3 regions of the Exiguobacterium sp. OS-77 genome follow, and region 3 is predicted to be linked to each of the others. Evidence: predicted binding sites of a transcription regulator. Region 3 holds the regulator's gene; each other region holds the start of a gene.
The links. The regulator Rex, encoded in region 3, represses fermentation and respiration genes when NADH is low (regulators of the CRP and FNR family bind a similar motif). The targets are predictions, from matches to a motif close to TTGTGAAATATTTCACAA.
Positions count from the first base shown of each region.

Region 1: the regulator Rex is predicted to act here: its motif matches at 4,315-4,332, upstream of EXG77_RS05210 (cytochrome ubiquinol oxidase subunit I).
Region 2: the regulator Rex is predicted to act here: its motif matches at 3,844-3,861, upstream of cydD (thiol reductant ABC exporter subunit CydD).

Region 1 is NZ_DF239008.1:1,073,035-1,080,458, reverse strand. Features, by position in the region: gene EXG77_RS05230 (DNA-dependent RNA polymerase subunit epsilon) at 1-2, opposite strand, end outside; gene EXG77_RS05225 (Cof-type HAD-IIB family hydrolase) at 176-952, shown strand; gene EXG77_RS05220 (TrkA family potassium uptake protein) at 991-1,659, opposite strand; gene EXG77_RS05215 (cytochrome d ubiquinol oxidase subunit II) at 1,764-2,786, opposite strand; gene EXG77_RS05210 (cytochrome ubiquinol oxidase subunit I) at 2,799-4,196, opposite strand; gene EXG77_RS05205 (N-acetyldiaminopimelate deacetylase) at 4,432-5,544, opposite strand; gene EXG77_RS05200 (LysR family transcriptional regulator) at 5,528-6,418, opposite strand; gene EXG77_RS05195 (disulfide bond formation protein B) at 6,484-6,879, shown strand; gene EXG77_RS05190 (FAD-dependent oxidoreductase) at 6,929-7,424, opposite strand, start outside.
Region 2 is NZ_DF239008.1:2,981,310-2,988,733, reverse strand. Features, by position in the region: gene EXG77_RS15205 (MFS transporter) at 1-1,477, opposite strand, end outside; gene EXG77_RS15200 (neutral zinc metallopeptidase) at 1,661-2,503, shown strand; gene EXG77_RS16360 (hypothetical protein) at 2,586-2,753, shown strand; gene EXG77_RS15195 (nuclear transport factor 2 family protein) at 2,815-3,183, opposite strand; gene EXG77_RS15190 (Rrf2 family transcriptional regulator) at 3,206-3,688, opposite strand; gene cydD (thiol reductant ABC exporter subunit CydD) at 3,897-5,627, shown strand; gene cydC (thiol reductant ABC exporter subunit CydC) at 5,624-7,333, shown strand.
Region 3 is NZ_DF239008.1:292,458-299,881, forward strand. Features, by position in the region: gene EXG77_RS01485 (flavin reductase family protein) at 1-2, shown strand, start outside; gene EXG77_RS01490 (hypothetical protein) at 122-562, opposite strand; gene EXG77_RS01495 (ABC-F family ATP-binding cassette domain-containing protein) at 544-2,445, opposite strand; gene EXG77_RS01500 (redox-sensing transcriptional repressor Rex) at 2,613-3,272, shown strand; gene EXG77_RS01505 (twin-arginine translocase TatA/TatE family subunit) at 3,272-3,472, shown strand; gene tatC (twin-arginine translocase subunit TatC) at 3,480-4,259, shown strand; tRNA gene EXG77_RS01515 (tRNA-Ala) at 4,364-4,439, shown strand; gene EXG77_RS01520 (S8 family serine peptidase) at 4,660-7,424, shown strand, end outside.

The DNA.
Region 1 (7,424 bases), 780 kb from region 3:
ATGCCTAGCAACTCCTTATCAGTACATTGTTTTTTGTCCTTAGTACAGTATACACGATACATGGACTATTTTTCATCCTTATTCGGCATGTTCCCTTCCGGCAACACGCTTTTGGTTATGCTATACTTTCACATGAACAGGTCATTTCGACCAATTAAAAAGAGAAGGTGAAACCATGGCAAATCAGAAAGTCGTCTTTTTCGATATCGACGGAACCTTATTGCATGATGGTCATTTTGTTCCGGAATCAACAAAACAGGCAATTCGTAAGCTTCAAGAAAATGGTGTCTATGTAGCCCTTGCAACCGGACGCGGACCTGCGATGTTGTCTGGAATCCGTGAACTACTCAACATCGATACGATTATCGGCTATAACGGGCAAATCGTCGTTCATCAAAATGAAATCATCTACAAACGTCCACAACCGAAGACGGATTTAACGCATTTAACGCAACAAGCGAAAGAAAACGGGCATACACTCGTTTATCTTGGCGAAACAAAAGGCTTCACGACGAAATCAAATGATGTTCATGTCGTCGATTCACTCGGGGAGCTTGATATGCCGTTGCCGATTCACGATGAAGAAGCATTCTTATCGCATGATGTTTTCCAAACGCTCGTCTACTGCACAGCTGAAGAAGAGAGCGATTATGTTAAACGCTATGACGCATTTGATTTCATTCGTTGGCACCCACATGCAATGGATGTCATCAATGTCGGTTCTTCGAAAGCAGAAGGGATCAAACAATTCCTGAAATTGACGAATATTCGCCGCGAAGATACCTTTGCATTTGGTGATGCTTTAAACGATCTAGAGATGCTTCGCTACGTCGGAACGGGTATTGCAATGGGCAACGGACTTCCAGAAACGAAAGCTGCCGCTGACTATGTCACGAAACCCATCCTTGAGGACGGTATCGCACACGGATTAAAAGAATTCCAACTCATTTAATTAAGTAAATGTAAAGCTGAGGCGCGCCTCAGCTTTTTTTAGTTCTTCACTTTATGAATCGCACGCTCTAGACGGTCGAGGTCCTCATTTTCACCAATGACGACGAGATAGTCCCCTTTTTCAATCATTTCATCAGCTTGTAAAGAAATCAGAACGTTTTCTCCACGTTTAATGGCGACGACGTTCGCTCCGTATTTGCTCCGTAAATCAAGGTCAATCAATGTTTGTTTTGCCATCCGATCACTGACTTTAATTTCAACGATCGAAAATTCTTGAGATAAATCGAGATAGTCAAGAATATTGGAACTCATTAAACCATTTGCAATCCGGACTCCCATATCCCGTTCGGGGTGAACGATGAAATCTGCTCCAATTTTTCGTAATACTTTTTCGTGGTAATCGTTCGTCGCTTTAACGGTGATCGATTGTACCCCGAGCTCTTTTAAGATCAATGTCGTCAAGATAGATGCTTGAATATTTTCCCCGATGGCAACGATGACATGGTCGAAGTTTCGGATTCCTAGACTTTTTAAGACATTCTCATCCGTCGTGTCCGCGATGACGGAATGCGTCGCAATTCCCATGAATTCATTGACGCGCTCCTCGTCGGAGTCAATCGCTAAGACATCGTACCCATTTTTCGATAATTCACGGACAATCGAGCCACCAAAGCGCCCTAGTCCAATTACTGCAAACTCTCCATTCATTTTCACAACTCTCCTTCACAATCGCTCTTCCTTAGTAGTGTACCTGATTCAATTTAAAAATACTATAAACGCCCCTGCGATTCGCAGAGGCGTGTATTCATCCATTATTTTGAGGATTTCCCACGTACATAATCGTTATCGAACAAGAAGAGTCGTAAAATCAAGTACAACGCCGGAATCAAGAGTAAGAGTCCGAAGATGAAGACAACGACGAGTGCGGAAGCCATTGTTTCGTTAACGACCGCTTTGTTGATATCGATATATGGATACAAGATATATGGTAAGTGCGTATAACCGTAACCGAACCATGCCACTCCATACTGTAGCATGACCGCGACGAAAGCAATTCCGTAATTCTTCTTCATGTAGACGAGTGTCACCGCAACAAGGAAGAAGATGAAACTAGCAGCGAACCACCACCAGTTCCCGTTTAAGATGTTCTCATAGTGCCATGCCGCTTGATTTTTCAATCCAAAGAAAACGAGTGCACAGACTAGAATCGTTGGACCACTCCAGAAGAGTGCCCATTTACGAATTAGCGGAGTAGCCCCTTCATCCTTCGCTTTATCTGCGTAGAACAAGAGGAACATCGCACTGATATAGAGGACGGATACGATAGCGAGTGCTACGACCGACCAAGAGTAAAAGTTCGTAAATAATTTTGTTCCTAAAAACTCGACTGTTTCATTCGTTTTACGAATGAATCCACCTTGACTGATCGTCAAAGTCGTTGACATCGCCGCCGGAATCAATAGACCAGTTGCTCCATATAAGAACGTATAGAACATGCTGTCGTTTGATCCATAATTGGCAAATGCATAGAAGCTACCACGAATCGCAATTAATACGAGAACGATTGAGGCTGGCACGAGCAGTGCCGTACCGAAATAATAAGCGGTATCCGGGAAGAACCCGACTAGTCCGACGAAGAAGAATACGAAGAAGACATTCGTTACCTCCCACACTGGTGAGAGATAACGAAGAATCAATCGATTCGTTAAATGATCCCGCTTCGTATATTTTGAATAAAAGGCGTAAAATCCAGCACCGAAGTCAATTGAGGCAACGATGAGATATCCGTACAGGAAAGTCCAAAGGACCGTAATTCCTAGTGTTTGAACGTCCAAATCGTTCCCTCCTTACTTGTTATCATCCACGAACATAGCTTCCCCACGCGCGTGGTGGTTTTCAGCAAGTTCTTGAAGTTCTTTTCCAACCGGGTTTTTCTTGAACATCCGTAATAATACGACTGTACAAATCGTACCGAGCATCAAGTACAAGGCACTGAATAGAATCAACATCGGACCAACAGCAGTTGATGTCGTCGCCGCATCTGCTGTCCGCATGATGCCGTACAGTGTCCAAGGTTGACGACCAATTTCAGCATACATCCAACCTGCTTCAATTGAAATCATCGCCAGAGGTCCACCGATGAAGACACCTCTTAAAATCCATTTGTTATAAGGATTTAATTTTTTCAAACGGAATGCCAAGATGAACAAGGCAGAGATGGCAGCCAAATACATACCAATCGAAACCATGATATCGAAGAAATAGTGAACGATCAGCGGTGCTTGATCTTCTTTTGCGAACTCATTTAGACCAATGACTTCTGTATCTGGAGCTCCACCCGCAAGGATCGAGAGTGCATATGGGATTTTGACGGCTCCCTTGATTTCATAACTGCCGTCTTCTTGCTGATCAAGTATCCCACCAAAAATCAATTCTGCTTCACTTGTCGTTTCAAAATGCCATTCAGCAGCCGCGAGTTTCTCTGGCTGATATTTCGCCAAGTATTTCCCTGAGAAGTCCCCGACAAGTGCCGTCGAGAAAGCAAAAATCAATCCAGCCATGACCGTTAAGCGAAGTGCTTTTTTATGATACGCTGTTTCCGCTGCTGAGAGTGTTTTTTTGCGGAGTAAGTGGAACGCCGCGATTGCCGCCAAGATGAAGGCGACTGTTAAATAAGCCGATACGATGACGTGTGTTGCTTTTGTAGGTGTTGCTGTATTGAACATTGCTTTTAATGGTTCAATTTGCGTTAGCGTTCCGTTGACGATCTTAAATCCTTCTGGTGAGTTCATGAAAGAGTTGACCGTCGTAATGAAGAATGCTGATGCTGTCGCACCAATGACGACCGGAATCCCGATCAACCAGTGTAACCATGGGTTTTTGAACCGATCCCACGTGTACAGATAAATACCGAGGAAAATCGCTTCAAAGAAGAATGCGAATGTTTCCATAAATAGCGGTAGTGCGATCGTTTGACCAGCTACTTGCATGAGTGACGGCCAAAGTAGTGATAATTGCAATCCGATGGCCGTCCCTGTCACGACACCAACTGCGACGGTAACGACGTATCCACGCGTCCACCGTCTTGCTAATAAAATATAATCCGGATCTTTGCGTTTCAGACCGATGAATTCAGCTGCGAGTACCATAAGTGGTACCCCGACGCCAATCGTCGCGAATATAATATGAAACGCTAATGTGAGCCCTGTCAACAATCGACTGAGCAATACGGGATCATTGAACATGTATATAGCCCCCTCTTCCTAAAACATACTTCTCTATATGGTCTATAACCGTATCATAGAGAACATAACCCTTTATGTCTGTTTATAATGTTTGATGTAACAAATTGTTCACATGTGCACGTGATTTTTTTCACAAAATGTTCGAAAACTCCTATTCTTACATATATAAAAAGCTTTCCCATTCTTGATTTCGAAAGGGAAAGCTTAATGTCCTTCATTATTTCATAAAACTTTTTTAAACATATTCTCGGAAATAATGATCGAGTAAATCAATCACAAATGGAATCGCGGATTCATCCGGATTCAAGGTTGGTTGATGAAGTCCAGATGTCGGATTGTCGACTCCAAGCCAAAACATCATCCCTGGAATTTCCTTCAACATGAATCCGAAGTCTTCTCCTGTCATTGCTGCATCACATTCAATGTAGTTCGCATTCATCTTGACGAATGATGAAAATTTATCAACGATGTGTCGGTCATTGACGACCTCGTAATAACGATTTCCGAATTGCAGATCAATCTTGACGCCAAAGGAAGCTTCGATTCCTCGAATGATGTCACGAACGCGTCGTTCCAGTTTTTCCATGTCTTCCCCGTTGAGTGCGCGCATCGTACCGTCAAGAACAGCTCTACCGGCGATGACGTTTTCTCGAATCCCGGCATCGACCTTTCCGATCGTGATGACGCTACAGTTCATCGGATTGATGGATCGGCTGACGATTGTTTGCAATTGCATGATCAAGGCTGCTTGCGCAACGACCGTATCAATCGTCAAATGAGGAAATGCCGCGTGACCACTTTGACCATAGATCGTGATATGGACTTCTCGAGCACTCGCGAACAAGACGCCGGGACGGCTTGCAATCGTACCGACTGGATACTCCGGTGCGACGTGAAGACCATACATCTCACTTGGACGATATTTTTCAAACAACGGACTTTTAATCATCGGTTCTGCCCCGCCCGGACCTTCTTCCGCTGGTTGGAATAAAAAGACGACATCATCCATGACCGGCAATTCAATGATTCGTTTCATCAATCCCAACGCAATCGACGTGTGCATATCGTGACCACAGGCATGCATGAAGCCTGGATGTTCCGAGCAAAATGGAAGACCTGTCGCTTCTTCAATCGGTAACCCATCAATGTCTGCCCGGTATCCAATCGTCCGATTCCCAGTCAATCCTTTCACTCGAACGAAAACACCCGTTTCAAACGTATCATACGTGACACGATCTGGTGGATAAGCACGAATTTGTTCCAATATAAAAGCTTGCGTCTTAAATTCCTTGAACCCTGGTTCTGGTATTTTATGAAGCGCGCGCCGCATTTCAATGGCGTATTCCATCTGACTGACTTCCTCCTTCTTCTTTTACGATGTCCCAAAATGCTTGAACTTGTTTTAGTTCAAGCATCGATTCCGTAGACAAAATCCATGTATCTCGCTTTAATATCTTTCCGGACGATGTTTTTAACGGAAGCTGCATGACTTCATTTGATTGTTGGATCGTCGACTCGGGTAAAATCGCAAATCCAATTCCATGTAGAGCCATCTGCTTACATGTCTCGATTTGATCGACGACCAGCGTCCGAGATGGTGGACTTGCGAACCGATCTTGCCACCATTCTAAAATTTCTTGATAGTACGTTGAATCACTCTTGAACTGGATGAATGGTCGATCCGTCACGCGTAACTGTTCGATTGACGTCAACTCACTATCGACTAAATAGAGCGGATCCGAGAAAAGACGTTCTTTAACACCTTTCCAGTCCGGGTTTCCACGAATGATCCCGATATGAAAATGTTCCTCTAACATATGACGCATCATCTCACTGGACCATCCCGTGACAAGCTGAACACGGACATGCGGGTAACGCTCAACGAATCGTTTCAAGACACGAGGGAGCCAATATTGCCCCATGATGGAAGCGACGGCAATCCGAAGCGTTCCATAAACGGCACCCTCTTCTGCTGTCAATTCACTTTTTAACTCAAGTTCCTTTCGATTCATCTCTTTTGCGAGACCGATTACTTTTTCTCCTTGTGGTGTGATGCTTAACCCACGCGATGAACGAATGAATAATTTTGTTCCCCAGCGTCTTTCAATCGCAACGAGACGTTGACTAAGCGCAGGTTGCGAGACGAATAATCGTTCGGCAGCGCGCCTCATATTCAATTCTTCCGATAAGGTGATCAACATTTCCATTTCCGACACTTGCAATGTGAGATTCGACTCCTCATGATATAAGATGGCATTAGTTTAACACGTTAGAAAGGACGATACATATGACACGCTATCATTTTATGTTCATCATCTCAACGATTGCAACGCTTGGCAGTCTCTATTTCAGTGAAATTCGTGGATTCATCCCCTGCCCTCTCTGTTGGTGGCAACGACTATTCATGTATACGACTGCCTTTTATTTGCTCATCTCGCTATTCCGGTCGAAAACGATTGATCCACTCTTCGTCCGCCTGTATGTGCTTGCCGGCTTTGGTGTCGCCTTGTACCACGTCATTCTTGAGCGCTTACCCGATGGCGAAGCGTTATGTACAAGCGGCTGTCTCATCAAGTGGGTCAACTATTTTGGTTTCTTGACGATTCCGATGATGAGTCTCATTGCCTTTACATTACTCTTGATTCTAGCGTTCTATCCAGCACGTTCGAACAATGAAGCATAAGATACAAAAAAGAGAAGTCGATTCGACTTCTCTTTTTTGTCGTTTGATATCACGCCCATCGATTGAAGACGCTGACGGCGCTTGAGAACGCAAGCTCTGAGAGCTGTCCCGTACCTTCACACCAGTCCCCGACGAAAGCGACACCTGCATGATCCGGAATATGAGTCGCAAGCGGCGCTTGCCCCATTTTCCATTTGATTTCTTGTACGACTGCTCGTTTGATCGTTCGTTCTGCGACGATACGTTGTCGCCAATCTGCAAAATGAACGTCAAGCATCTGTTCGATTCCTGTTCGGACATGTCCAATATAATCAGGATCCTCAAGTCGATCGTGTTCAAGATAGGCGATTGCTTGAAGGACTTGACCATCCTTCGGTGCAAGACTTGCATCATAATGTGATAAATCCGTGATGAACGCTCGATGCGAACGGTCGTAGATGTATGAATACGGTGTTTGGATATACGGATGAAGTCCAAGATCATACACGAATACTTCTACCGGTTCATGACTTGCATACGGTGTAACAAATCGTTGAATGGCAGTT
Region 2 (7,424 bases), 2.7 Mb from region 3:
GTTGCGTCATCTCGTCCGCAATCGGGAATTGCAACCACTTCCCATCGACCTCTTCTTGGATAGCCGTGTACTCCTTAGGCATCTTGACCGGATGATAAAAACCTTCCATATAGACAGTCCGGTAAGGGAGGAAAAAACAGGCGACGACGATCAGTGTTCCGACGATCGAGACGCCCCGGTACAACTTCAGTGGAATCGTCCGGGACGCACGGATAAAGACGGCATTTAATCCGACGGCGAGCAACAAGCTGTAACTGACCATCAAGAGACCAACTAGCTTATTCGGATCGCGGAACATCGCACCAATCAACGGTGTCTTCGTCACGAACAGGACGAACGCATCGGCAACTTGTTCATGGGTACCGGTCGCAAAGACGATCAGCGGAATCGCAAGCAGACTAAAGAACAGATGGATCGGTTGCCGATACGCGACGACGGCTCCTAGCAAGATGAGTAAAAGTGTAATCGCGCCAGCAATCCAAAACGTCAGCGGTAACGTCGTCAAATCAAACATCGGCCACCAGTAGCTCGTTAAAAATAAAACGTTCGTCCAGCTCGAGTGTCGGCTGAACAACATCAACGTATCAGAGACATTGATATTGTGTTGTGAAGCTTGTGATCCAGTCAGGATCGAGCCGACGTACATCAAGAACCAATATCCATTGAATAGTAGAAAAACGAGACCAAACGCACAAGTCGCCCGAACATAAAACCACAGTAACGACGACCAAATCCGTTCTTTGCGACGCGTCCAACTTGTCTTTAGGAAAATGAGTCCGACCATGATTCCCATATAGATCAGCGAGAAAAAGAAATAATGGATCCCCGCCGCCATGAAGGCAAAGACGATCGATAGTCCGGTGATATCAATCCATGTCCGTCGACTCAATCGATCAGACAAACGGAAACCAGGATCGAGCTGTTCGCGAAACTTCGGGTCGAAGATGTTGAAGAACAACATCAAAGCGTAAGGGAAGACGGAATAGCCACATAATAAATAGATATGTTGAATCCGCGTAATCACCCACGGGTTCAAGGCATAAAACAACGCGGCAATCGCAAAGGCAATCAGTGAGAGATAAGAAAAGTGCTTCGAGACATAAACCGAGTGGAGCCGTTTCGTAAAAGCGAACATCGATAAAGCAGAGATCGTCAACAGTCCGATGATGAATGACTTGATCAAGACGGGACCGGATGAGCCAAACAATAGACTGAGTACATAAAACGGTAGGATGTAGAGCAATCGTGCGACATTCAGAAGCGTCGTCGTGCTCCAGCGGTTGTTCCAAGCCCCATAAATTTCTTCTAAGTAGCGATGGGAGGACAGTCCGAAGGATAGATCGCTAAACGTCACCATACCGGAACGAAACAACGGAAAGCTATAAATTAGGATGAATACAAACATACCAGATAGGACAAGGATGTCCTTACGGTACGTATGCATGAAGTTCTTGAGGTGTTGACGGAACGAGTGCATCGGACAACTCCTTTCTGCGAAAATCCGTGCTGACACTCTTCTCTACAGGAGGGCGATATTCCTAGAAATGGATGTACTTATTTTAGCAATGAATACGAGAAGGAACGTCCATCCTAAGACGGAGCGTTACGGACGAATGCTTTCGGGTAAAGACCTACAACGAAACGAGTAGGAGGAAAGCGCATGAAATGGAAGGGAAGAGAACGGAGTTCAAACGTTGAGGATCGGCGAGGAATGGGTGGGAAAGGAATCGCCGGCATCGGTGGTGGTGTCGGAATCATCCTGCTGATCGTCATCACCTTGATGGGCGGTAATCCAGCTGAGTTACTCGGAGACTTAACCGGTGAGGATCAGCAAAATACGACGTACGAAGAAACAGCACAGGAAAAAGAAGCAGCGGACTTCGTCTCCGTCGTTTTAGCGGATACGGAACGGGTCTGGACGAAGGAATTCAAAGAAGATGGTAAGACCTATAAAGAACCGAAGCTCGTCTTATATACGGATCAAGTCAGTTCGGCTTGCGGACAAGCAGGGAAGTCCGTCGGTCCCTTTTATTGTCCCGGTGATCAGAAATTATACATCGATTTAAGCTTTTATGACGAACTACAGACGAAGTACGGGGCACCGGGCGATTTTGCGATGGCTTATGTCATTGCGCACGAGGTCGGACACCACGTCCAGACGTTACTCGGAAAGTCGGATGAGATCATGCCCCTTCGAGAGCAAATGAGTGAGGAGAAGTTCAACAAGTACCTCGTTCGATTCGAACTACAGGCCGATTATTATGCCGGCGTCTGGGCGCATCATGCGCAAGGCGAAAACTTGCTCGAAGAAGGCGATCTTGAAGAAGCGTTGACGGCAGCGAATGCTGTCGGGGATGATACGTTACAAGAGAAGGGACAAGGATATGTCGTACCGGAGAGTTTCACCCACGGCACATCGGCGCAACGAGAACGTTGGTTCCAAAAAGGCTTTGATAACGGCACGATCGAAGGCGGAGATACATTCAAAGCGAAGAATCTATAAAACGAAGCAACGACAGTCCTTTGAAACATCTTCCAGTCATTTCTGTAAAGAAGAGGGAAGGATTCAAAGGGGAGTGTCGAAGTTGAAGCACATCAGTCTATTTCTATTGCTCTATACGGCTGTCGTCGGATTGACGTACATCGTGTCACGATTTGCGCCAGACTTGTTGGTCTACATGGTCTATTTCGCCATTGCATCATTACTTGTCATCACAGGCTATTTGTTGAAACGACTCGTAATGAAACGCTAAATACCAAAAAACCTGTGTTCTGCTTGCGCGGAACACAGGTTTTCGTTATTTAAAAGCCATCTTATGAACGGAACATCGTCGGATCATCTGGAACGTTCTCCAGGTAAGCGATCCGTCCGTTTTCATCGAGACGTGCGATATCTTTTCCGTCTTGCGTGAAGACACTACCGTCTGCCCGTTTTCCGCAAACTGCCCAGCGTGTTTCATACGTTCCGGGTGTTGTTTCTTCCCAGCCTGCATACATATGCTTAATATCCTGATTCGCCGTGAACACATGACAGACGAACTGTTTCCAGGCGTCGATGCCGTGCTTTGGTTGTCCGTTCAGGACGAACGTGATGTCTGTCGTGAATAAGGAAACGAGATCCTCAAAAGCTTGTTCATCTGTGCGTGACGCGTCGAATAAGTCGAAATAACGATTCAATACCATAGTAAAAACCTCTTTCTGTTCATTAAAGTGTCATCATCCGGTCTGTGATTAACGCATGCAACCGTTCTAAATGCTCCGGTGGACAGGAGGCGTCGATTGCTTGACGGATCGAGCCAATCGATTCGCGCTTCAACGTCGATTGCCACGCCTCTTCCGCCTCTGTCATCAGATTCGAGAGTAGACCGATTTCCTGTTCCTGAATTCCCATCAAATCCTCAAAGACACCGCTTGACGCATACAACGTCTGCTTGCCCTCGATCGCTTGATAAATGTCAAAGATTTGAATTTCGTCTGCCGGACGTCGTAAGCGAAAGCCGCCTTTGACACCCGGTACGGAATACAACAGATTCGCCTGGACGAGTTTTCGTAAGAGCTTTTGGAAATAAGTCGGCGAGGCACCAAGTTGCTGGCTGATGAATTCACCGGGCAACACAGCGCGATCCGGAAGGAAGGTCAAAAGCAACATCGCGTAGACGGATTGCTCGACCCCGGTTTTCATTTGCATAAGAAGTCCCCTTTCGTTAAACGTGGATAATGTATATCCATAATAGTTTCATTCGAAAGAATTGTCGAGTTTTATGCTCTCACAAAACCGTCACACCTTTTCGACAGCATCTGCATGGCATCCCCGTTCCGGATTCGGTATACTAAATGTACGATATGTGAAAATATTCACTAAAAGTCGTTCACACTTTGTGAAAGGACGTTTGTATATGAATCCATTAAAAGGAATCGTCCAGATTCCACGCAGTATTCTCATTCAATTCATTATTGCAGCTTTCCTAATGGGGGTTGCGGTCGTCGGTCAATCGTACGGCATCGTGTTGACGGTCGATCGGATTTTCTTGAAGGAACAACCGTTTGAAGCCGTCATTCCGTTACTACTCGTCGTCCTCGGGATGCTGTTGCTCCGGGTCATCGTGACGTATTGGAACGGTCGTCTCGGTACGACGTTATCGGCACACATGAAGCAGGCGCTTCGGGAAGCACTCGTCGCGAAATACACAGGTCGTTCGGTCGAGATGATGCTACAAGGGCAAGCGGGACAGAAGGTCAGTGTCTTGCTCGACGCTGTAGACGAGATGGACAGCTACTACAGTCAGTACTTGCCGAAAGTCGTCCAGACGACGATCGTTCCCTTGATGGTCTTGATCGCGGCATTCAGCTATGACTGGATCACTGGTCTCGTCATGATGATCACGGCACCGTTCATTCCGTTGTTCTACATCATCATCGGCATCATGACGCAAAAGCGGGCGGATGCTCAACTCGAGAAGATGACGGCATTCTCGGGAACGTTCCTTGATACGTTGCAAGGACTGACGACCTTGAAGTTATTTGGTCGTGCGAAACGACAACGTGACGTCATCGAAAAAAGTAGTCTTGATTTCCGGGATGCGACGTTAACGGTCTTGAAGCTCGCCTTCTTGTCGTCGTTGATGCTTGAGTTCATCTCGATGCTCAGCATGGGAATGATCGCACTTGAAGTCAGTCTGCGCTTGATTTTGTTCCAAAGCATTACCTTCATCCCGGCGTTCTTGATGCTCGTGTTGGCACCAGAATACTATCTTGCCTTAAAAGAGATGGGAGCTGCCTTCCATACGGGACGCGGTAGTGTCGCGGCAGCGAAACAGATCGCAGTCGAACTAACAGCAGACGATCGTCCTGTTGCCTTCGGTCAATCAGAACTTGCGATGAACCGTCCACCACGAATCGTCTTGGATGAAGTTGATTTTACGTATCAAGAAGGACGCTTTGCCTTACAAGACGTGACACTTGCGATTGAACCGTATCAAAAGGTGGCGTTGATCGGTCGCAGTGGTGCCGGTAAGTCGACTGTCTTACAGTTGATTGCCGGACTCGCGGATCCAAAAGAAGGACGGATTCTGCTCGACGGGATTAATCGCAGTCAGGTGGAGGAAGCGAGCTGGTTCCGTCAGTTGAGCTACATCTCGCAGCATCCGTATCTGTATGCCGGAACGCTGGCAGAAAACATCGCGATCGGTGAACTCCGTCAAGCGACGCCGGAAGAGATTTTTGAGGCGGCGCAGGCAGCAGGGCTCGAGGAGCTGATTGCGACGTTACCTAAAGGGATCGACACGGTAATCGGAGAAGGTGGACGTGGTCTATCAGGTGGCGAGAAACAGCGCGTTGCGTTGGCACGCGCGTTCTTGAAACGACCGAACGTCATCGTCTTTGATGAACCGACGACAGGACTCGACGTCAAAACGGAGCGATTGCTTCAACAAGCGATCGAACAGCTTGGACAAGCAGCGACAGTCATTACTGTCGCACACCGCCTGCATACGATCGAGCGCTCAGATCAAATCGTCGTCCTCGATGGCGGACGAATCGTCGATCGTGGCACTCACGATGAACTGCTTGGACGTGATTCGGAATATGCTCGGATGCGCAGCGTCCAGAGAGGGGAGGAAACACGATGAAGGAACTACTAGGAGTCTTTCGGTTGATGGTGCATCAAAAACGCGATATCGCCTGGTCAATCTTCTTCGGTGTCCTCACCGGAGTGACAGCGGTCGGTTTATTCGCAGCAAGTGGTTACCTGATTTCAAAGGCAGCCTTGTTGCCACCGATCCAGACGCTTGCCGTCCTGATTGCGCTACAAAAAATCTCGAGTCTGACACGTGCCGCCAGTCGATATGCGGAACGTTATTATTCGCACCGGGCGACGTTTACGATCCTCAGTGATATCCGGACGTCGTTCTACCGGAGACTCGAGCCGCTCGCGCCAGGAATTTTCGGCAAATACCGGAGTGGGGATTTACTTGCCCGGATCGTCGGGGACGTCGAGAGTCTGCAAAATACGTTTTTACGTGTCCTCTATCCACCGATCGTCTTGTTGCTGGTCTTCTTCTGTACGATCTTTTTCGTCAGTTTCTTCTCGTGGACGATTGCCGGGATTCTATTACTTGGTTTGATTCTGACCGGTTTCTTGATTCCGGGTTGGTTCGCGTACCGCGAACAACGTTTCGCACGTTCGGTTCGTGTCCGCCGTGGTGATCTGTCAACAGAAGTGACAGAGTTGTTCCAAGGCTATCGTGACTTAAAGATTTACCAGCAACTTGATCAAAAAGAACAGGACCTGAATGCCGTCGCGAAACGATATGTCGAAGAAGAAAAACGGAATGGATTACATGCCGTCTCGAACCTGGCTTTGAATACGATGGTGACGCTGATCATCTCTTGGCTCGTTCTTGGTGTCGGTGCCTATCTCGTCGCGAGTGGACAACTAGAAGGTGTCTTCCTTGCCTTACTCGTCATGACATCACTGACGGTCTTCGAGAATGCGGCACCGATGGCGATTTTACCAGGCTTCTTTGAAGATAGCCGCCATGCTGCGAAACGACTCGATGAAGTCGTGACCGAGCAAGAAGAGCCAACTTATGACACGTTTGTTCTCGATCAGGCACCATCCTTTGAAACGAATGCGTTGACGTTCACTTTCCCTGATGCACCGCGTCCGGTCTTACGTGACGTCACCGTCTCGATTCCTGCCGGCAAGAAAACGGCGATCGTCGGGGCGAGTGGTTCCGGGAAATCCACGTTACTTCAATTGATGTTACGGATGTATCCGACAGACGGATTAACGATTGCTGGTCAAGAGAGTCAGACGGTTGATCCGGAAGGACTGTGGCAACACGCAAATGTCGTCCTGCAACAGAATCATTACTTTTATGGAACGCTTCGCGATAATCTATTGCTCGCGAACGAAGCAGCGACGGACGAGGCGATGCGTCAAGCGCTCGATGATGTCGGATTAACGACGTTCGAATTAAACGATCGTGTATTTGAAAAAGGCGAGAACTTGTCTGGAGGAGAAAAACAACGCTTAGCAATTGCGCGTGTGCTTTTGCGGGAAGCGTCGCTTTACTTGCTTGACGAACCAACGTCTTCCGTCGATGCTTTGACGGAACAGATGATTCTCGATCGACTGTTCGCACGGGCAGCGGACGCGACACTTGTCCTTGTTAGCCACCGGTTAGCAGGTCTTGAAGCGATGGATCAAATCATCGTCATGGATCAAGGTCAAGTCATCGAAGTCGGAACGTATGCCGAATTGATGACGCGACAAGGGGCGTTCTATGAATTAAAACAAGTCGAACAGTCCGTTTTTGCTCCGATTGGATAAAGATATAGGATTGGCGGAGACCAAATGTGGTGCATCGCCTTTTTTAGTTTATAAGCGAGAGCCGAAAAAGACATGACAGTCTACTTTTGAA
Region 3 (7,424 bases):
GATCGAAGTGTGAATGCCTGACTCATCGTATGATTCGTTTTGATTCAAACAAAAAGGAGTGGAGAGACCGGTCTAACTACCGGAATCTCCACTCCTTTTTTCATGTCGTTCATCTGATTCATCAAGGCTGCGGATCGATTTCGTTTGAAGAGGCTTCAAGACCATGACGTTTACTGTACTGATAGCCATCGAGCAAATAAAAGACGATTGCGAGTGCCCATATTCCGACGCAGCTGATCAAGAAAGCGCTGATTGGAGAGACACTACCGTAATACGATAAGATCAACGGATCATTGAGTTCGACGAATAGCTGTATCGTCAGGAGCGTACAGCATAATCCCGAGAGTAAACTGATGAAGAGCCCACTCAATGTCTGGATGACGAGACCGATCATGCAGGAAATCAAGAGGAACAAAGGAAGTGCAGCATTGAAGGCATCTGGACGAATAAAGACGGATACATAATCGGCATATAACGGTACGAAATAGAGAACACCGGATAGTAATCCTAAGATGAGATTGATGAAAAAGCTCTTCGTCCGCATCAGTGTTGGTTCTCCCATCGTTCCATTAATTCGAGCAAATCGACATCAATCTGATCACGTTCTGCCGAAAGTGCCGTTGCTTTCGGAATGTCATTGAAGACTTCCGGTTCGCAAAGCAACTGTTCGATCTCCGCTGAACGCTGTTCGAGCCGCTCAATGTCTTGTTCGAGTTGTTCGATTTGCTGACGGCGCTTGCGCTCTTCCTTCTGCGCTTCTTTATCGATCGTCTTCGATGCCGTGACTTTTGCTGCTTTTGCTTCCTCGGCTTCAAGACGAGCGATTTCTTCTTGCTCCGCCTTCTTCTCCGTGTAGTACGAATAATCACCGAGGTATTCCGTCACGCCGGCTTCACTCATCTCGATGACGCGGGTCGCGATTCGGTCGATGAAGTAACGGTCGTGAGAGACGAATAACAGCGTTCCTTCGTAGTCGACGAGCGCATTTTCAAGGACCATCTTCGAATCCAGATCCAAGTGGTTCGTCGGCTCATCGAGGACGAGGACGTTCGTTTTCCGGAGTTTCAGTTTTGCAAGTGCGAGACGTCCGCGTTCGCCACCAGATAACTCATGGACGATCTTGAAGACATCGTCACCGCTAAACAAGAATTGCCCGAGGACAGACCGGACTTCTTGTTCACGCATCAGTGGCCATTCGTTCCAAATCTCATCGATGACGCGGTTCCGGTCATTGAGTTCTGCCTGCTCTTGATCGTAATATCCGATCGAGACGCCAGTTCCGAAACGGAAATCACCGAAGAGGGGGCGTAAGCGACCGACGAGGACTTTTAGAAGCGTCGACTTTCCGATTCCATTCGGTCCGACGAGTGCCAGCGATTCACCGCGTTGCAAGCGGAACGTGATGTCTTTTGAGACAGCTTCTTCGTAACCGATTGCCAGTTGATTGACTTGAAGAACGTCATTCCCGCTCTGTTTTTCAATCGGGAAGGACAGGACCGTGCTACGCTCATCCCCATCTGGTCGGTCGAGCCGATCGACCTTCTCGAGCCGCTTCCGGACACTTTGGGCACGTTTGGTCGTCGTCGCTCGGGCGATGTTCCGTTGAATGAAGTCCTGCATCTTCGTGATTTCTTCTTGTTGCTGTTCGAACTGTTTCATTTCTTGATCGTACAATGCCGCTTTTTGTTCCAAGTACTTCGTGTAGTTACCGGTGAACTTACGGCAGACATTGCGTGACAGCTCATAGACGACATTGACGACTTGGTCAAGGAAGTACCGGTCGTGCGAGACGATCAGAACGGCACCACGATAACCGCCGAGGTAACTTTCGAGCCAAGCAAGCGTATCGATATCGAGGTGGTTGGTCGGCTCATCGAGAATGAGGAGCTCTGGTGCTTGCAGGAGCATCTTCGCTAAGGCGAGACGTGTCCGTTGACCACCGGATAACGTTTGGATCCGACGCGAATAATCGTCCGGATAAAAGCGCATGCCGTGCAGGACGGAGCGGATATTCGCTTCGAACTGATAACCACCCGCTTCTGAGAAGTCGTATTGCGCTTGATCGTACGTCTTTAGGAGACGATCGTACGCGACCGGATCGTTCAAGATATGCTCCATGCCCATTTCGATTTCCATCCGGCGTAGTGTTCGTTCTTGTTCCTGCAAATGTTCAAAGACGGTCAGCATCTCGTTCCAGATCGTCTCGTTCGATTCAAGACCACTGTCCTGCGCGAGATAACCGATTTTGACATCTTTACCTTTCATGATGTCACCCGAGTCATGACTGAGTTCGCCAGCAATGATTTTGAGCAAGGTCGATTTACCGGCACCATTTCGTCCGACGAGCGCAATCCGGTCGTGCTCTTGTACTTCCAATTTGATATTTTCTAAAATCGGCTCAACGCCGAATGATTTCGAGAGTTGGTTGACTTGTAAGAGTATCATTTCCATCCATCCTTCCACCCTTTAGTCTATCACGAACAAAAGCGCGAGGTCCTGCGGAATATATTATTTGTGACTCTATGTGAAGTGGTTTACAATCAAGGAGAGTAGAAAGCTTTTTGCAAAGATTTGGGTGCCACGATGGATGTGGCCGAAGGGGGAACTGCAGGATGAATGGACCAGACACAAAAATTCCACAAGCGACAGCAAAACGGTTGCCGCTATATTATCGCTTCATCCAAAGTTTATACAATTCAGGCAAGCTCCGCGTCTCTTCTGCTGAGTTAAGCGAGGCGGTGAAGGTTGATTCAGCAACGATTCGTCGCGATTTTTCCTACTTTGGGGCATTAGGGAAGAAGGGGTATGGATATAACGTTCAACATCTCTTAACGTTTTTCCGCAAAACCTTGAATCAAGATGAGGTGACGAATGTTGCCTTAATCGGGGTCGGTCATCTCGGAACAGCGTTTGCAAATTATAACTTTTTAAAGAATAATAGTACTCGGATAGTCGTTGCGTTTGATGCGGACGAAGAGAAGGTCGGAACAACGACGCATGACGTTCCAATCTATCATGTTTCGGACATGAAAGAACAAATCGAAGCGAATCAGGTCGATGTTGCCATCTTGACGGTTCCATCCCAGTTCGCGCAGTCAGTAGCGGATGAGTTAGTCGAGTATGGTGTGACTGGCATCCTGAACTTTACGCCCGCGCGGTTGAACGTGCCAGCGAGCGTCCGGGTCCATCACATCGATTTATCGATCGAGTTGCAGTCGTTAGTTTATTTCATGAAGCATTATTCGCAATCAGCTGAAGGAGTGAAATCATAATGGAAAACCTTATCCCGTCAACTATAGCATTCATCGGACCAGGTAGCTTAGCACTAATCGGTGTCGTCGCATTAATCATCTTCGGACCGAAGAAGTTACCTGAACTTGGTCGTGCTGCGGGTCAGACATTGAAAGAGTTCAAGAGCGCAACGAACGGTATCATGGACGACGATAAAAAGGATGAACCGAAAGAGAAGTGATTGAATCATGGCGATTGATCAAGAACAAAGCGTGACGTCGCATCTGGACGAACTGCGTAAACGGATCGTCTGGTCGCTTATCATCGTCGTCGTCCTGTTCGCTGTTGCATTTCCGCTCGTCCGACCGCTCGTTCGCTTCTTGCAAGCGGACTTAAAAGAGCTCGGTATCGGTTTGAATGCCTTCAACGTCGCAGATCCTTTAATGTTGTATTTGAATCTTGCGTTCATCATCGCAATCGTGCTGGCATCGCCGTTCTGGATGTATCAACTCTGGGCATTCGTCCGCCCTGGTCTGTATGATAAGGAGCAAAAAGCGACATTGACGTATATTCCGGTCATCTTCTTTCTATTTTTGGCTGGTGTAGCCTTCTCATACTTTTGGTTGTTACCTTTCTTATTAAAAGTTTCGACTGAACTAGGGAAGGAACTCGGAATCGAACAAGTCATCGGAGTTGAGAACTACTTCAGTTTCTTAATCCGATTAACGATTCCGTTCGGTCTTCTTTTCCAATTGCCGGTCGTGACGATGTTTCTGACACGTCTTGGTCTCGTGACGCCAATTTTCATGCGAAAGAATCGGAAATATGCGTACTTTGCGCTGTTCGTCGTTGCGGCATTGATCGCACCGCCGGACGTGACGTCACACTTGATGATCTCGGTCCCATTGTTCGTTCTCTATGAAATCAGCATCTTGATTTCTGCGCGGACGTACAAAAAGGTCTTGATCCTCGAGCAACAGGCAGAGCTTGAACGACAGGCGGATTTGATGCGTGAATTGAATAAATGAATCGTGAATTCCTTCCGATAATTTTGGAAGGGATTCTTTTTTATGAAAGCGTTATTTTTATATTGATAAAGCAGTTAGCGATGCGTATACTAAAGTTAATTCATGGGGGCTTAGCTCAGCTGGGAGAGCGTTTGGCTGGCAGCCAAAAGGTCGTCGGTTCGATCCCGATAGTCTCCACCATATTCGTACACTTCAAACTCTTGAGCATTCAAGAGTTTTTTGTTGTTTTCAAAATATGGAAATGCAATATAAAGTGTCAATAAAAACAAATAATTATATAAAACAGACAGAACTGAATTGTTTATTTCCATCTATTTCATTAAACTAAATATACAGAATTTTCGTTTAACTGTTTTGTTGGTAACATCATTATAGTTTTTTAGAAAAGGGGAAAAGAAGTATGAAGAAGGAAATCGCACTCTTGGCAGCTGTCTTGATGACATCTTCCAACTTGGTCAGTGCTCAAGGAGCACTGTCCTCGCAAGATAAGGCAAGCGGTCAAAAGCCGCACGCCCTCTCACTTAAGAAAACAGGACAGGAGAAGGTGTATAAGCAGTCTGACAAGGTCCGTGTCGTCATCGAGATGGAGCAGAAGCCGGCGATTCAAATTGCGCAGGCACAAAACAAGCGGTATAGCACATTGAGCAATGCCGAAAAAGAGTCGATTAAGGATCGCCTCGTAAGTGTCCAAAAATCAGTCAAGTCAGCGATCGCTAAAAAATCGATTCCCGTTACATATAAGGAAAGCTTCACGACCGTCATTAACGGATTCAGTGGTGAAGTCAAGTTCGGCGACATCGAAGACATCAAACAACTCGACGGAGTCAAGAGCGTACATATCGCCCATGAATACGCGCGACCGAAAGCCGATAAAGGTGCAAAACCAGATATGTTATATAGCAAAGATATGGTTAATGCAAAAGAAACATGGCAGGACTACGGCTTCAAAGGGGAAGGGACAATTGTAGCGGTTATCGATACGGGGATTGATCCGTCGCATAAAGATATGGTGTTGAGCCCAGAGACGAAGATTGATTTGACTTCTTCAAAGGTTGAAAGCGCCAAAGAATCAAAAGGACTAAAAGGGAAGTATTTCACGGAAAAAGTCCCATACGGCTATAACTACGCTGATCACGATAGCGAAATCCGTGATTTAGGTGCAGGTGCATCGATGCACGGAATGCACGTAGCGGGTACGGTCGGTGCTAATGGAGACGAAGCGAACGGTGGTATCAAAGGGGTCGCACCGGAAACACAACTCCTCGCGATGAAAGTATTCGGAAATGATCCAGGCATGCCATCGACATTCAGTGATATCTACATCAAAGCGATTGATGATGCGATCGCCCTCGGAGCGGATGTCATCAACATGAGTCTCGGTTCGACAGCATCATTCGTCAACGCAGATGATCCAGAGCAACGGGCAATCGTCAACGCGATGAACAACGGGATCTTATGTGCGATCTCTGCTGGAAACTCGGCATTCACAGGACATGGTGCAGGCAATCCGTATACAGCGAATCCTGACATCGGTGTTGTAGGATCTCCAGGGTTGATCAGCCAAGCGCTACAAGTCGCATCGCTAGAGAATACGAAATTAACGCTTGAAGGTATGGCACTGACGATTGACGGACAAGATGCTGGGTATTTGGCGTACCAAAAACAGGACTCGCCGAATCCGATTAAGGTATTCAACAAGGAGAAGCAAGACGTCATTTATGTCGGCGATGGTCAAGCATCGAACTATCAAGGAAAAGATGTCAAAGGAAAAGTTGTTTTTGTTGTGCGTAACGGCAGTTTCAATTACGGTATGATTCAAGCAGAAGCTGAGAAACAAGGAGCAGCCGGTGTCATCGTTCGTGGACGAGTCGATCATGGGGATTATGTCAGCATGGCACTTAACAATCCGACGATTCCGATGGTGACGCTCAGCATCGCGGATGGGAATGATCTTGAAGAAAAAGCGAAAGCAGGAAAAGCAATTGCTGTCACGTTCGATGGAAAAGCGGTCTCAGCAGATAACCCAGTAGCGGGCGAGATGTCTGATTTCACGTCATGGGGTGTCACACCAAATCTTGATTTCAAACCTGAAATCACGGCACCGGGTGGAAAAATCTACTCGACGCTCAATGATAACGAATATGGCGTCATGAGTGGAACATCGATGGCAGCACCACACGTCGCCGGAGGAACGGCACTCGTCATGCAACGAATCGCGAAGGATTTCAAAGTCGATGGTGCGACACGCGTTAAACTCGCGAAGAATATTCTCATGAATACGTCACGTCCACAGCTTGATAAAGGGCAGTATAATGCTGAAGCGAAAACTGGTAGCTTCTATTCACCACGTCGTGAAGGTGCTGGTTTAATGGATCTACGTGCTGCGATGAAAACACCAGTCGTCGTTACGGAAACGAAATCGGGTGAAGGAAAGGCTGCACTCAAAGAGGTCGGCGAGAAATTCACATTCACGCTCGATTTGAAAAACTATAGTAGCGAAAAAGTGACGTATCAATTAGCCGGAACGGTACAATCGGATCTCGGTGCAGAAGGAACGAACTTCCTGGAAGCCAACAATATTTATAAGAAAAACTCAGTGGATGCGGTCGATCCGAATAAAGGAACGTTCCCAATCTCATTCGCGATCGGTTCGAAAAAAGCAAGTTCTGTCTCCATCAATCCTAAGAGCTCAACGAAAGTAAGTGTATCGGTCGATTTGAAAGATACAGTCGATTGGGCAAACGGTCTTCCACTTGAGCAAGTCTTTGAAAATGGCTACTTCGTTGAAGGTTTCGTTCGTTTAATCGATACGAAGAGTAAAAATCCGGAATTGACAGTGCCGTACGTCGGATTCAAAGGAAAGTGGGATCAGGCACCGATCGTCGATGCACCGCGTTATGACGAAGAGAAGACATTCTACGGATTAACTGGATTAGCGACAGAAGTAAAAGATGATTTCGAGTTCCTCGGCACGAACACGGCGGGAAAAGTCGTTGAAAACAAGGTTGCGTTCTCACCTAACAACGATGGTAGCGTTGACGAGGCGTTCCCAGTCCTCTCGTTCCTTCGTAATGCACGAAAAGTCGAGTATTCGATTCTTGACCGGAATAAAGCAACACTCCGTAAATTAGATCTACAAACAGACGTTGTGAAGAACTATTATGA